2 regions of the Streptomyces sp. NPDC087300 genome follow, and region 2 is predicted to be linked to the other one. Evidence: riboswitches for the same ligand, from Rfam matches in the RefSeq annotation. Region 2 holds a riboswitch; the other holds the start of a gene.
The links. Region 2 has a riboswitch for cobalamin ahead of ACIO9J_RS18430 (prenyltransferase/squalene oxidase repeat-containing protein). Riboswitches for the same ligand answer to the same signal wherever they lie in the genome.
Positions count from the first base shown of each region.

Region 1: another riboswitch for cobalamin. It lies ahead of ACIO9J_RS22265 (prenyltransferase/squalene oxidase repeat-containing protein); the one in region 2 lies ahead of ACIO9J_RS18430 (prenyltransferase/squalene oxidase repeat-containing protein).

Region 1 covers NZ_JBIUYI010000005.1:442,124-449,850, reverse strand. The annotation lists partial or broken gene ACIO9J_RS22285 (helix-turn-helix domain-containing protein) at 1-639, shown strand, start outside; gene ACIO9J_RS22280 (LCP family protein) at 678-1,997, opposite strand; gene ACIO9J_RS22275 (DUF4190 domain-containing protein) at 2,311-2,730, shown strand; gene ACIO9J_RS22270 (hypothetical protein) at 2,743-4,209, opposite strand; cobalamin riboswitch at 4,491-4,647, shown strand; gene ACIO9J_RS22265 (prenyltransferase/squalene oxidase repeat-containing protein) at 4,890-7,565, shown strand; gene ACIO9J_RS22260 (hypothetical protein) at 7,562-7,727, shown strand, end outside.
Region 2 covers NZ_JBIUYI010000004.1:580,783-588,509, forward strand. The annotation lists gene ACIO9J_RS18415 (ABC transporter ATP-binding protein) at 1-735, opposite strand, end outside; gene ACIO9J_RS18420 (energy-coupling factor transporter transmembrane component T) at 732-1,886, opposite strand; gene ACIO9J_RS18425 (SCO2322 family protein) at 1,906-2,583, opposite strand; gene ACIO9J_RS18430 (prenyltransferase/squalene oxidase repeat-containing protein) at 2,580-3,815, opposite strand; cobalamin riboswitch at 3,939-4,063, opposite strand; gene ACIO9J_RS18435 (MBL fold metallo-hydrolase) at 4,121-5,176, opposite strand; gene ACIO9J_RS18440 (aldehyde dehydrogenase) at 5,373-6,839, shown strand; gene ACIO9J_RS18445 (ferredoxin) at 6,839-7,072, shown strand; gene lanKC (class III lanthionine synthetase LanKC) at 7,359-7,727, shown strand, end outside.

The DNA.
Region 1 (7,727 bases), on a different contig from region 2:
GCGCACGACGCGGGCGCCCGGGTGGCGTCCCTGTGCACGGGCGCGTTCGTCCTGGCCGCCGCGGGCCTGCTGGACGGGCGGCGTGCCACCACGCACTGGTGGCACGCGTCGGCGCTGGCCGCCAAGTACCCGCGCTTGGAGGTCGATCCGGACGTCCTCTACGTCGACCACGGCAGCGTTCTCACCTCGGCGGGGAAGGCGGCCGCGATGGACCTGTGCCTGCACCTGGTCCGCCTGGACCACGGCTCGGCCGTCGCCAATCAGGTCGCGCGCCGCCTCGTCGTACCGCCCCACCGGGCGGGCGGCCAGGCCCAGTTCGTCAGCACGCCGCTGCCCGAGCGCCCCGACCATCCCCTCGGCGCGGTGATCGCCTGGGCGATGGAGCGGCTCGACCAGCCGCTCACCGTGGCGGACCTGGCCCGCGAGGCGCACATGAGCTCACGTCACCTGGCGCGCGTGTTCTCCGACGTCACCGGCACGACTCCGCTGCGCTGGCTGCTGAACCAACGCGTCCAGCGTGCCCAGCAACTCCTCGAAACCACCGACGACACCGTCGACATGATCGCCGAGACCACCGGCATGGGCACGGCCACGACGCTGCGCCGCCACTTCAACCGCTCGGTGGGTGTGCCGCCGGACGCCTATCGGCGCACGTTCCGGAGAGGCGGGGCGCCTGTTCACCTCAGTCCTTCGAACTCCTTGCCCACCGTGAGCGTCACGACGCCGGGTTCGGCGTCGGCGGAGTCGTCGGCCCCGGCACGGACGCCGGGCAGGCGTGAGGCGAGCACGTCGGCCTTGCCCTTGGCGCCCTGGGAGTAGCCGACCTTGGTGGTGCGGGACTCGGCGGGCGCGTTGCCGGTGGCGGTGACGGTGAAGCCCGCTTCGCGCAGTTGCTTGGCGACCTCGGCCGCGCGGCCCGGCTCGCCGGTTCCGTTGAGGACGCGGACGCCCACGGTCGAGGCGTAGACCGGCTTCTTCGCTGCCTTCTCCAGCGCCTTCTTCCGGTCCTTGCCGACCTCCTTGTCCTTGGCCAGGGAGGTGAACAGATCGGCGGCCTGCGGGAACTGCCAGCTCACGTTCGCCCTGTCCGACGGCACGTCGGCCTCGCGCGGGTAGTTGGGCACGGTGAGGAAGGTCAGCCGGTCCTTGGGGATGCCCTTGAGTTCGGAGGCGAGGCCGTAGAGCGGCTTGATGCCGGCCAGGGACTTGTCCGTGGTGAGGGAGTCCGTGGCGGACTGCAGGAATCCGTAGAGGGCCTTGGGGTTGGTGAGCTTGGACTGGGCCTTCGCGGCCAGCGCGTCCATGAACTCCTGCTGGCGGCCGATGCGGCCGAGGTCGGAGCCGTCGCCGACGCTGTAGCGGGTGCGTACGTAGCCCAGCGCCTTCTCGTCCTTCACCGTCTGGCAGCCCGCCTCCATGTCGAGGTGCGCCTTCTTGTCGTGGATCGCCTGCTCGGGGCAGACCTCGATGCCGTCGAGGGCATTGACCATGCCCTTGAAGCCTTGGAAGTCGATGGACATGAAGTGGTCCATGCGCAGGCCCGTGCGCGCCTCGATCGTCTTTATGGTGCAGGCCGCCGCGCTGGCGACCTCGCCGGTGCTGCCGCCGATCGAGAACGCCTCGTTGATCTTGAAGTGGTGGGCGGGTGCCTTGCTGCCGTTGCCCTTGTCACAGGTGGGGATCTGCACCCAGGAGTCGCGCGGGAAGGAGACGACGGTGGCCCACTCACGGTCGGCGGGGATGTGCACGACCATCAGCGTGTCCGACTGCATGGTCGTCAGGTCCTTGCCGTACTTGGCGTTGGCGCCGTCACGGCTGTCCGATCCGACGACCAGGATGTTCTTCGAACCAGGGCTGAGGTTCTCGGGACGGTCGCCGCCGAGCTTGTTGTCGACGTCCGCGGCGTTGATGTTGTTGTCGAGATCCGTGTATATCCACGCGCCGATCCCGGCCACCGCGAGGATCAGGACGGAGAAGGTCCCCGCGACCCAGAACAGGATCCGTCCCCGCCGCGTCAGCCGGGTGGAGCGCCCTTTGGCGGCACCGCGCGCACCGCGCCGCGCACCGCCCCCCGTACCGCCCCGACCCTGACCACGCCTACGTGCGCCCGTCCCACCCACCCGCGAACCTCCAGATCTCGCCCGTCACACGACTGTCGCACGGCATCACAGATCACCCGATCGAGTCGAATGCCGGAACTCTACAGTCTTGTAGAACTAAGTGATCCGGAGCCGCGTAGCATCCCTCTTCGGCGAAAATCACCAGGAGCAAGCTGTGGGCAACTTACCTGGGGAACCTGAAGGAGCGGCAGTGAAAGGTGTGCCAGTGCGCACGCGGGACGAGCGGGCACGGGACAACGGGGCACGGGGCGAAGGCCTTCAGGGCAATCCGGGTCAGGCCGCCGAACGGCCTCTCGGCGGCCGCAACCGCACCGCGCGGGTCAGCGGCTTCTTCGCCCTCGGCGGTGTCGCCCTCCTCGGCAACTTCGCCACCGGCATCGCCTGGATCAACCCCGGCGTCTTCCTCACCCTGGCCGCCCTGTCCGCCCTCGTCGCCATCCCCACGGGCCACGTCGCCCGCTTCCGGGGCCGCCGTCTCGCCGGCGAGGGCCGCGGGCTCGCCCTCGCCGGGATCCTGACCGGCTGGCTGGTGCTGCTGGTCTGCGCGGTGGCGGTGCTCGCCTTCGTCGGGCTTATCGCCGGACTCGCGGTCCTCTCGGACGGCTCCTGACCGCGCGGGCCGTCAGCCTCCGTAGCGCAGCGCGATCGTGTCGCCCGCGCCGATCACCGTGGCACGGCTCGCCGCGCCGGACGCCGCACCGTCGACGCTCGACCGCCACTGCGAACTGCCGTTGTTCGTCTTGCCGTTCAGGGATGTGACAGCGCCCGCGCCGCTGCTCGGGGTGAGCCCCGTGACACAGCCCGCGGGGGTGGCGGAGGCCCCCGCCGCGTCGAGGACGGCACCGAGCGTCGTGGTCGTGGCGTCCGGCGTGAAGGCGACGGAGCAGACCTTCAGCGCGGTGCCGTCGTCGACCGTCAGGGCGAGGCTGGTGCGGGTGCCGGGGGTGAAGGCGTCGGTGGCCGTCCAGCGCGGGGCGCCCGCGGTGGCCGGCGTCGGCGGCGCCGTCGCGAAGCCGCCGCCCGCGACCGCGCGCAGGCCGTCGATCGAGGCGTACGCGGAGGGCACGGTGTCGGTGGGCAGGTACTTGAAGCCGCCGCCCGGCTTGAACTGCTGGGCGATCAGGAAGTCCACCGGGGTCTTGCCCGCCCGGGTGAGGAAGTCTCCGGTCTGCGGGTTGATGCCGCAGGCGTTGAGGCCGGAGACCGCCCAGCCGTTGGAGTCCGTGTTCGCGCCGAACATCGCGTCGAAGGCACCGGAGTTGTTGATGAGCTTCGACTTGAGGAAGCCCTTGGCCTTGGTGACGGCCGGGTCGGTGGCGGGCACCCCGGACACGCACAGGGAGGCCATGGCGGCGCCGGTCATGTCGATGTCGCTGGGCTTGGCCAGCGCGTCGGGGTCGCCCTCGGCCTTGCTGAAGTTCCACCCGCCGTCATCGTGCTGGTTGGCCCGCACCGTACCGACGGAGCGGTCGAGCAGGGCCTGGGGGACGCGCTGGGCGCCGGACGGCGTCTTGGCCCCCGCGAGCGCGAGCAGCGCGAAGACCGTGCCGTTGAAGTTGGCGGGCGAACCCCAGTAGCCCGGCGCGGAGTTCTGCCAGTACGCGTAGGTGTCGGCGATCAGGTTGCGGCTCGCGGAGACCCGGGCCGGGTCGATCCCCGCGGAGTAGGCGTTGATGATGCCGCGCTCGAAGTCGGTGACCACCGGCGAGCTGCCGGGCCAGGCCGGGTCGGCCAGGTGGGCCCGGTAGACGGTACGGGCGTTCTTCGTGGTGTCGCCGTTCGGCGTGACGTCGACGGCGGCGGTGCCCGCGGCGGCGAGGGCGGAGAACGCCCACTCGTTGGACAGGCCCGCGCCCGCGTAGGAGCCGTCGGCTCCCTGGAGGGATCTGAGATAGGTCACGCCGTTGGTCTTGGAGGTGGCTATCTGGCCGGGCGAGGCCGTCGCCGCGGCGGGCACCGCCGTCAGGGCGAGCGCCGTGAGCGCGGCGGGCACGGACAGCAGGGCGCGGCGGGCCGCGGAGGTCGTGGCGGGGCGTGCGGTGGGCACGGCGGAGCAGGCGGAAGTCAGGGCGGAGTGCGTGGAGTTCATGGCGGGGTGCTCCCGGGAAGAGGGGGCGTCGGCCGCACATCCGTCACCGACGCGTCCCGCGTACGCACGGCGTACGAGGGAGCGGGCGGGGACGACACGTGGCCGTCGCCCGAGCGCGTGATGCGACGTCCTTGATTGCAGGGCCGGTCGGGCATTCGGGCTCGTCCCGGCCCCCCGGCCGGTCCACACCGCTGCGCGTCAGCTCTGGACTCCCACCAGATTCCCCCGCTCGGCAGCACGGGAGGTTACTCGAACCTCACAGGTCCCGCACACCCTTGTCACCTCATTCGCAACTGTGCTCTAATTCGCCCGAATCTGAACTCAGTTACCAGGGGAAGCCGGTCGAAGTCCGGCGCTGACCCGCAACCGTAGGTTCGCCGAGCACCTCAAGTGCCCGGCGGGCGAGCCGGATTACCTGGACCGAGGCACGAAACGACTGACGCCGTCGCGGACTACGGTGTGGTACGGACGGTTCCCGACGCGGGCTTCGGCCCTCGGACCGGCTGATCACATGAACCCCGCCACGGCCGAGGCCCAGGGGGGCAGTGGTGGGGCAGAGAGCCGGGAGTCCGGGCCGGGGCGTGCGCGCGAGATGCGTGTCGCTGCTGTGTGCGGCCGCCGTGGCGGTGGGCGGCGGGACACTGCTCATCGGCCGCGCCACCCCCGCGGCCGCCGATCCGATGGCGAAGTGCACGGCCACCAAGGGCGCGGTCGTCGCGGTGGACTTCGGCGACTGGGGCGGCGGTGTCGTCCGCGGCTGCGACGCCACCCCGACCACCGGCTACGACCTGCTGCACGAGGCCGGTTTCAGCACCACGGGGACCGAGCACGACGGCCCCGCCTTCATCTGCCGCCTCGGCCACGCGGACTTCGACTCCGGCAAGCGCTACCCCGCCCCGGCCCAGGAGGCGTGCAAGCTGACGCCGCCCGCCTCCGCCTACTGGTCGTACTGGATCGCGCCGCGCGGCCAGGACTACTGGACGTACAGCCCGCTCGGCGCGATGAGCCAGCGGCCGAAGAACGGGTCGGTGGAGGCCTGGGTGTTCGGCGCGACGGACCCGGACGGCACCAGCGGAGGACCCTCGTTCACGCCCGCCCAGGTCCGGGCGGGCGGCGGGACCGACCCCGGCGACAACCCGCCCGACGTCGAGCCCGGCGAGGTGGACCTCAAGGCGGCGGACGCCTGGCTCAGGAGCCGCCTCACCGACGGCGACCACGTCCGTGACGAGGGTGCGGAAGGCCCGGAGGGCGCCAACCTGTACCAGACGGCGCACACCGCACTCGCGCTCGCCGCGTCCGGCGGCAAGAGCGACACCCTGAACAGGACACGCGCCTATCTGGCAGCGCGCACCGAGGAGTTCGCCTATCCGCGGGGCACCGACAAGGCCCCCGACCCGGCGGGCGCGGCCCTGCTCGCGCTGCTCGCCGAGAGCACCGGGGGCGACCCGCACTCCTTCGGCGGGCACAACCTCGTGGGCGACCTCGGCAAGAGCGTGTGCACCTCCGGGGGCACCTCCGACTGCGTCGGCAAGGGCGACTTCCCCGGTGTGGGCGACGTGGAGACCCAGGCCCTCGCCGTGCTCGCGCTGCACCGCGCGGGCCGCAGGATCCCCGCCGACGCCGTCACCCGGGTCGCCGCCCACCTGTGCAAGGACGGCGGCTTCAGCCCGACGCTGATCCGGGACGGCGACACCTGCACCTACAGCGACCCCGCCACCACCCCGTACGCGATCATCGCCCTCCAGCAGGCGGGCGGCCACTCCGACGTGGTGGCCAAGGCCCGCAAGAGCCTGCGCGCCGCCCAGCTGCCCAGCGGGGCCTTCGGCGCGTACGCGGGGGTGACCGAAGGCGACGTGAACGCCACCGCCAAGTCCGCCCAGGCCCTGCGGCTGCTCGGCGACACGGTGCGCGCGGACGCCGCGGTGTCCTGGCTCTCCCGGCAGCAGACGAAGTCCGGCGGCTTCGGCTTCGATCAGGGCGCGAGCGATCCGGAGCTCTATCCCACCTGGGCCGCCGTCGTCGCCGGAGCGCGCACCAGCCTGGCGGCGCTCACGGCGAAGGACCCGACGCGGCCGCCGACGACCGACCCGACGGACCCGACCGACCCGACCGACCCGCCGACCGGCGGCCCGAACCCGCCCTGGCAGCCCGGGGAAGGCCCCGACCTGAAGAAGGGCACCGCGTACCTCACCGCGGCGTCCCGCCTCAAGAAGGGTCACTACTACGAGAACGTCGCGGGGACCGGGTTCGCCGACTACGGCCTGACCATCGACGGCGGCTACGCCCTCGCGGCCACAGGGCACGACGACGAGGCGCTGCGCGGCATCGTCGACTTCCTCGACGGCCGGGGCAAGGACGGCTCGACACCGGGCCGTTCCGTCAACGACTGGACGGGCGTGGGCACTTCGCACGCCGCGGGCGGCTCGCTCGGCAAGGTGGCGGTGCTCGCGCAGACCGTCGGCCGCGATCCGCGGAAGTTCGCGGGCCAGGACCTGATCGCGGCGCTCGACAAGGCGGTGTGCGAGGCGCCGAGCCGGGCTCCGGACCGCAGCTGCCCCGCCAAGGGCGCGTACACGTACGCCCCTTCGGTGTTCTCGCAGTCCCTCGGCGTCATCGCCCAACTGCGGGCCGGTGAGAAGGCGTCGGCGGCCGCACCCGTCGCGTATCTGCGCGGTCTTCAGCACTCCTCCGGCGCCTGGCCCAGCCTCATTCCCTCGACCGGCGACTCCGAGGTGGACTCCACCGCGATGGCCGCCATGGCCCTCGACCTGGTGCAGGACGCCGCGTCCGAGAAGGCGGTCGACAAGGCGCTCGCCTGGATCGCCACCAAGCAGCTTCCCGGCGGCGGCTTCCCCGGCGCTTCGGGCAACTCCGTCAACTCGGCGGCCCTCGCGGTGCAGGGGCTCTCCCTGGACGCGGCGAAGTACGGCGACGAGATCAAGAAGGCCCGCAAGTTCCTCGCCGGACAGCAGAACGCGGACGGCGGCCTGAACGTCGCGGCGGGCGGCCAGCGCGGCTCGGACGTGCGCGCCTCCACCCAGGGCCTGGGCGGGGCGGTCGGCACCTCGTTCGGCACGCTCGCCAGGGACCTGGACGGCACGACGCCCCAGCCGCCCGGCGACGGCGGCCCCTCCGCCGGCGGACCGTCCGGCGGTGCGACGCCCGACATCGTCACGCCCGGCGAGGACGGACCCGGCGATCCCTCGGCCGGCGGCCCCTCGCCCGACGGCGCGCTCGCTTCGACCGGCGCTCAACTGGCGGGAGTCGCGCTGGCCGCCGTCGCCCTGTGCCTCGCCGGGTGGCGCACGGTCGTCGTCGCCCGCCGCCGCAGCGCCACCACAGGAGGCCACCAGTGATCCCCCGCGTCCTGCGCACCCTCGCGAGCGCGGCCTGCGCCCTGACCCTGACCGCCGCGGCCCTCACCGCGACGGCCGCCCCCGCCGGTGCCGCTCCCCAGCCCATGGGGCGGTGCACCACCAGCTCGGGCGCCGTGCTCGCGGTCGACTTCAGCGACTGGG
Region 2 (7,727 bases):
CCTGCCGAGGGCGACCACCGGCGGGTAGACGGGGGAGCGGGCCATCAGCGCGGCGGGGTCGCCGAGCACCGGCGGTTCGCCGGGGGCCGCGAGCAGCAGCACCTGGTCCGCGTACTGCACGACGCGCTCCAGGCGGTGCTCGGCCATCAGGACCGTGGTGCCGAGGTCGTGGACGAGGCGCTGGAGCACCGCGAGCACCTCTTCGGCGGCGGCCGGGTCGAGCGCGGACGTCGGCTCGTCGAGGACGAGGACCCGGGGGTGCGGGGTGAGCACCGAGCCGATCGCGACGCGCTGCTGCTGGCCGCCGGAGAGCGTCGCGATGGGCCGGTCGCGCAGATCGGCGAGGCCGAGCAGGTCCAGCGTCTCCTCGACCCTGCGGCGCATCACGTCGGGGGCGAGCCCGAGCGACTCCATGCCGTACGCGAGTTCGTCCTCGACGGTGTCCGTCACGAAGTGCGAGAGAGGGTCCTGGCCCACCGTGCCGACGACGTCGGCGAGTTCGCGCGGCTTGTGCGTGCGGGTGTCGCGGCCCGCCACCGTCACCCGGCCGCGCAGGGTGCCGCCCGTGAAGTGCGGCACGAGCCCGCTGACCGTGCCGAGCAGCGTCGACTTGCCGACCCCCGAGGGGCCCACGAGCAGCACCAACTCGCCCTCGGGGACGGTGAGATCGACCCCACGGACGGTGGGCCCCGCGGTTCCCTCGTACGTCACCGAGACGTCCTCGAAGCGGATCATGACGTCTCCTTGGAGGCCGGGGAAGCGGAATCGGCGGGCACCGGCGCGACGAACGCGGGCAGCAGCCCGATCAGCACCGCCGCCGCGGGCCACAGCGGCAGCGCGGGCGCGACGAGCGGCACGACACCGGGCTGGAGGGCGGCCACGCCGTACGAGGATGCGGTGATCATCAGCCCCGCGACGGCGATCCCGGAACCGGCGACGGCCCAGGCCCGTGGGCCCCACCGGTCGGGCCGGTAGCGGGTGCGCACGGCCCTGCGGCCGCCGAGCCTGAGCCCGCCGAGCGCGGCGAGCAGCCCGGCGGCCAGGACGGGCAGGCCGTACGCGGCGCCCTGCGCGGTCAGCAGTCCGTACGTCCCGACGCACACGCCCATGAGTCCGCCGAGCGTCAGGACGGCGGTGGCCCTGCGCACCCCGGCGGGCACGGCGGCGCTGCGGCCGAAGCCGCGCGCGTCCATCGCGGCGGCCAGTGCCACCGAGCGTTCGAGGGCGCCTTCGAGGACGGGCAGGCCCACCTGGAGGAGCCCCCTGATTCCTCTGTCGGGGCGCCCGCGCAGTCGGCGCGCGGCCCGCAGCCGCTGTACGTCGGTGATCAGGTTGGGCGCGAACGTCATCGCCACCACGACGGCGACCCCGGCCTCGTAGAGCGCGCCCGGCAGCGACTTGAGCAGCCGCGCCGGGCTGGCCAGCGCGTTCGCGGCGCCGACGCAGATCAGCAGGCCCGCGAGCCTGATGCCGTCGTACAGCGCGAAGAGCAGCCCCTCGGCCGTGACCCGGCCGCCGATCCGGACGCCCTTGGCCCAGTCGGGCAGCGGCACCTCGGGCAGCGTGAAGAGGGTGTGTGTGCCGGGGATCGGCGAGCCGAGCACGATCGCGAAGACGAGCCTGATCCCGATCACGACCAGGCCGAGCTTCACGAAGGCGCCGTACGACTTCGCCCACGGAGCGGACGTACGCCGCGCCGCCACCACATAGCCCGCGACGCCGATCAGCAGGCCGATCAGGAGCGGATTGGTGGTGCGCGAGGCGGCCGTGCCGAGGCCGAGCGCCCAGATCCACCAGGCGCCCGGGTGCAGGGCGTTGCTCCGGTGCGCCTCGGGGGCGAGGCGCCACCCGAGGGCGGTGGGCGTGCGGCTGCCGTGGTCCGTCATCGTGCTGTCCGGGCCCGCGTCAGCCGCGACGGCGGCGGGCCTGCCACAGCGCGGCACCGCCCAGCACCACGACGGCGGCGATCCCGGCGATCAGACCGACCGAGGGGCCGCCGTCGCCCCCCTTGTCACCGTCGGCCTGACCTGCCTGGTCCTTCTTCGACGTGCCGTCGCCGGAGACCTGGTCGCCGCAGCCCGACTTCGGGTAGCCGGAGATGGCGCAGAGCAGGGCGTTGCTGTCGTAGCGCAGCGGCTTGGCGACCGCGGCGAGGGCCTCGGCGCTGGTGGCGTCCTCGGCGACCTGCGCGCAGGCCGTGCGCGCGGCGGGCGGCCGCTCGCCCTTGGGCGCGTCCTCGGCCAGGCCGAAGTCGATGACCAGGGCGACCCGCTTGCGGCCGTCCTTGGCGGGCCTGTCGGCGCAGATGTCCTCGAAGCCGGCCGCGCCGCGCGGCTTCGCCGAGTCCTTGGTGTCCTCGGAGACCGAGAAGCGGAAGCCTTGTACGTCGCCGTCGTCGGGCTTCGCGGTACCCGGGCCCTGGGTGGCGTAGGTCCAGCTGTCGCCGGAACGCTCCCAGAACGACCAGTAGCGGTAGCCGGCGGCCTGGGCGGGCGCGGCGGCGAGGACGCCGAGGGTGCAGAGCAGCGTGGCGAGGAACGCCACGACCGCCCGGTGCCCGCGCCGCGCACGGCCCGCGGTCACGGCTGCTTCTTCTTGCGGTTGCCGCTGTAGAGGAAGCCGATGCCGATGCCGGCGACCATGCCGACGCCGATGATCCACCAGACGCTGACGCCGCCGCCGTCGTCCTTCTTCTCCTCGTCCGAGTCGGCGGACGGGGACTTCGACGCGGTCTCCGGCGCCGGGCCCGTGGCGTTCAGCTGCTTGACGAGGTCGGCGCCGCCGAAGTCACGGGCGTCCATCCCGGCCGCGTTGGCGGCGAAGACCAGCTGCGAGTAGGCGGCGGGACCGGACTGCTTGGCCCAGTCCGCGGAGTTCTTCGAGAGCCACTCGGCGGACTTCTTCGCCTGGTCCTTCTCACCTGCGGCGGCGAGCGCGAGCACCGCGTCGGCGGTGTTGCCGAAGTCGGGCTGGTCGTCGGCGCCCGGCATCGAGGACATCAGGTGGTCGTCGGTCTTGCCGAGGGTGTCGAGGAGATAGCCGACGCCGTTGCTCGCGGCCTGCGTCACGTTCTCGGGCTTCGCGCACTTGGGGTTCGTGGGCTGGCCCTTCTTGGGCTGCGACACCACGAGACCCTTGCCGAGGCCGCCCAGCACACCGGCGGCGGTGGCGTCGGCGTTCGGCGAGAGCTTGCCGGACTTGGGGTCGGCGAGACCGAAGGCGCCGCCGTCCTTGCCGCAGTCCATGGCGAGCTCGGGCAGCGCGTCGTAGGCGGACTTGCCGTCCTTGGACTTCACGTCCGCGGGGTTCTCACCCGCCGAGACGAGGGCGCCGATCACGATGCCGGTGGAGTTGGCGTCGGTGGGCAGGCCCGGGTTGTAGCCCCAGCCCCCGTCCGTGTTCTGTACGGACTTCAGCCACTCGACGCTCTTGCCGACCGTCTTCTTCTCGCCGCCGAGCGCGGCGAGCGCCTGCACGGCGGCCGCGGTGGAGTTGCTGTCGACCATGGTCTTGGAGTCGCACGGCGCGCTCGCGTCCGCGCGGTAGGCCGCGTAACCGCCGCTCGCGCACTGCTGCCCGGTCAGCCAGTCGACGGCCTTCGCGGCGGGCTTGACGCCCTCCGTGTGCTGGGCGAGCAGGGCGTACGACTGCCGGAAGACGCCGTCGAACTTGGGGTCGCTCTTGCCGTAGAGGCCCGAGGGGAGCGCGGTGGAGGGCGACGGCTTCGCGTCGTCCGCGAAAGCGGCCGGTGCGGCGGCGGAGCCGAACACGGCTACGGCGGCGGCCAGGACCGCTGCGCTGTGGCGAACGTTCATGATGCGGCGGGTTGCCTCTCCCTGCGGGGAGCGGGGCGGCACGGACCGTTGCGAGCACGGCTTCCGGGCGGCTCCGGCTCCGTATACCTCGACGGTGCCGCTCATCGGGGGGTCCGATGAAGCGAGCCGGTCACGTTCCGCACCGGGCATTCCGGCTCTCCGCCAAGGCGGTCATACGGCTGCGGGTCAGCGCCGGATTCGCACCGGCTTCCCCCTGTACGGGCGTGAGGACGACTCGCCCACTCTACCGGCCCGTACGGGGCGGGGCCGGGCGGCGGGGGCGGCGCACCGGCCGCCCCGGGGTGTCACACCGCCACGTAGGTGACCGGGTCGCCGCCGGGCACGACCTCGGCGCGGCCCAGCTTCACCAGGCGCCGCACATGGGCCTCCGCTTCCGACACCGCGATGTTGCGCGAGCCGTAGGGGATGTCGGCCCAGGGCCGGTTCCACTCCATCCGCTCGGCGAGCTGCCAGGCGGTGCGGGGTTCGGCGAGCAGGGCGTGCAGTCCGGTCAGGCGCTCCTCGTGGTGGGCGATGAGCGCGCCGACGCGGGCGGGGGCGTCGGTGAAGGCGTGCTGGTGGGCGGGGAGGATCTCGGCCGGGTCGAGGCGGGCGACCCGCTCCAGGGAGTCGAGGTAGTCGCCGAGGGGATCGGTGACCGTGGCGTCGTCGGGGTCCTCGTACAGGCCGATGTGCGGGCTGATGCCGGGCAGCAGGTGGTCGCCGGAGAAGAGGCGGCCGTTGCCCCGCAGCCGGGCGGGGTGGTCCTCCTCCAGGTGCAGGCAGACGTGGCCGGGGGTGTGGCCAGGGGTCCAGATCGCGCGCAGCCTGCGGCCCGCGAGGTCGAGGAGCTCGCCGGGGGCGATGTCGCGGTCGGGCAGCGCGGGGTCGAGTCCCGGCAGTTTCCTGGGGCGGCCCTCCTCGGCGGCGCGGACCAGCGGGGCGACGTGCTCGGCGGGCGCGCCGGCCGCCGTCAGCTTGGCGGCCATGTAGGCGTACCAGCGGCCGGGCGGGTTGGCGCGGGTGCGGCGCACCACGGAGGCGTCGGCCGCGTGCATCGCGATCCACGCGCCCGATGCGTCGCGGACCTTCGCGGACAGACCGTGGTGGTCGGGGTGGTGGTGGGTGATGACCACGCCGTGCACGTCCCCGACGGCGACGCCGCACCGGGCGAGTCCCGCGGTCAGGGTGTCCCAGGACGTGGGGTCGTCCCAGCCGGTGTCGACGAGGACCGGGCCGCGGTCGGTCGCCAGGAGGTGGACGAGGGTGAAGCCGAGGGGGTTGTCGGGGATCGGGACCTTGATGCTCCAGACGCCGCCGCCGTGCTCGATCACCGGCGGGTCGGTCACCTGCGGGGTCATGGGGCCTCGTCTCTGTCGCCGGGTGCCGCGTCTCTCGTCGCCGGGTGCCGCCACTATAACTAGAACTAGTTTCAATGGTCGCCCAAGTCGACCGAATCGGCGGCCGGTTGCGCGTCCGGTCCGTGGACTCCTCCAACTAGAACTGGTATCAGTTCTGAAACGGTGTCAGAAAGCGCTCCGCAGGAGGCAGTCAGCCATGACCGAGCTCGTGGAACACGGACAGCTGTTCATCGGCGGGGAGTTGGTGGACCCGCTCGGCAAGGGCGTCATCGACGTCGTCTCCCCGCACACCGGAAAGGTCTTCGCCCGCGTGCCGCACGCGGCCCCCGCCGACGTGGACCGCGCCGTCGCCACCGCCCGCCGGGCGTTCGACGACGGGCCCTGGCCGCGCATGACCCTGGACGAACGGATCGCGGTCGTCACCCGGATCAAGGACGGGATCGCCGTACGCCACGAGGAGATCGCCCGGGTCATCAGCACGGAGAACGGCACCCCGTACACCTCCAGCGTGATGGTGCAGGCGCTCGCCGCGATGATGGCGTGGGACGCGGCCCTCACCGTCGCCCGCGACTTCACCTACGAGGAGGCGCGCGACGGAGTCCTCGGCAAACTGCTCGTGCGGCGCCAGCCGGTGGGCGTGGTCGCCGCCGTCGTGCCCTGGAACGTCCCGCAGTTCACCGCCGCCGCCAAGCTCGCCCCCGCGCTGCTCGCGGGCTGCCCGGTGATCCTCAAGACCTCGCCGGAGGCGCCCCTCGACGCCTACATCCTCGCCGAGATAGCCGCCGACGCCGGGCTGCCGCCTGGCGTGCTCTCCGTCATCTCCGCGGACCGCGAGGTCAGCGAGTACCTCGTCGCGCACCCCGGCGTCGACAAGATCTCCTTCACCGGATCCGTCGGCGCGGGCAAGCGCGTCATGGAGGTCGCGGCCCGCAACCTCACCCGCGTCACCCTCGAACTCGGCGGCAAGTCCGCCGCGATCGTGCTGCCCGACGCCGACGCGGCGACCGCCGTCGCGGGCATCGCGCCCTTCGCCTGGATGATCAACGGCCAGGCGTGCGTGGCCCAGACCCGTATCCTCGTGCCGCGCACCCGCTACGACGAGTTCGCCGAGGCGTTCGCCGCCGCAGCGTCAGGCCTCAAGGTCGGCGATCCGCTCGACCCCGCCACCGAACTCGGCCCGCTCGTCGCCGAACGGCAGCAGCGGCGCTCCCTCGACTACATCCGCATCGGCCAGGAGGAGGGCGCCAAGATCCTCGCGGGCGGCGGCCGCCCCGCCGGGCTCGACCAGGGCTGGTACGTCGAGCCGACGCTCTTCGGCGGCGTCGACAACTCCATGCGCATCGCCCGCGAGGAGATCTTCGGCCCGGTCATCTGCCTGCTGCCGTACGGCGAACAGGACGAGGCCGTGCGGATCGCCAACGACTCCGACTACGGGCTCAGCGGCAGCGTCTGGACGGCCGACGTCGAACGCGGCATCGACGTCGCACGGCAGGTGCGCACCGGGACGTACTCCGTGAACACCTTCAGCCTCGACATGCTCGGCCCCTTCGGCGGCTTCAAGAACTCCGGCATCGGGCGGGAGTTCGGGCCCGAGGGGTACGCCGAGTACTTCGAGCACCAGATGATCCATCTCCCCGCGGGCTACGAGGGGAGCGGTGCCTGATGGGTGACCGCTGGCACGTCGAGGTCGACCGGTCGGTCTGCATCGGATCGGGGATGTGCGTGGGCACCGCGCCCGGCGGCTTCACCCTCGACAGCGCCCGCCAGTCCCACCCCGCCCACCCCGAGACCGACGCCAACGAACAGGTCCTGGAGGCCGCGGAGGGCTGCCCCGTCGAGGCGATCACGATCACCCTCGCCGACAGCGGAGAGGTGGTCTTCCCGCCCGAGGACTAGGGCCTTTCGTTTGGATCAGGCCGGGCTCGCGGGGTCTGGCCTGATCCAAACGAAAGACCTAGGTCAGGCGCCGTCACACCTCAACCACCGGCTGCCCGTGCCGCGTCCTCACCGATGCGCCGCGGGCATCGCCATGTGGCGGAGGCCTGGATATCCTGTGCACTCGAACAAGGGCGAACGGGACTTTACGCGTGCGTTCCGCACGGTGATCTGATGACAGCCGTTACTGTTCCGCCCCTTTGCGTCCTGGAAATCTCTCTGCCACGCCGAGCAGAGAGGGGACACCATGGACAAGCGGTACGAGGTCTACTGTCTTGCCGACAGATTCTTCTACGAGACCCCGGACCGGCTGCCGTCCACGGGCACCCGAAGCGCTGCCCGCGAGTTCCCCACCTCCCGCCGCCCGGTCCCGGAGGGCTGGCGCTCCGGACGCTCCGGCGACTGGCTCTCCTTCGTCCCGCTGGACGACGCGGGGAAACCGCTCCCCACGCCCCAGCAGGGCTGGAAGATCCACGTCTCCGCCACCCTGGAGAACGCCGACAAGATCGCGGCCCTCGTGTGGGACCACTGCGTGCCGCGCTCGGTCCCCTTCAAGTTCGTGCCGGCCACTCACTTGCTGCACCTGCGCAACAGCAAGTACGCGGGCCGCGACATG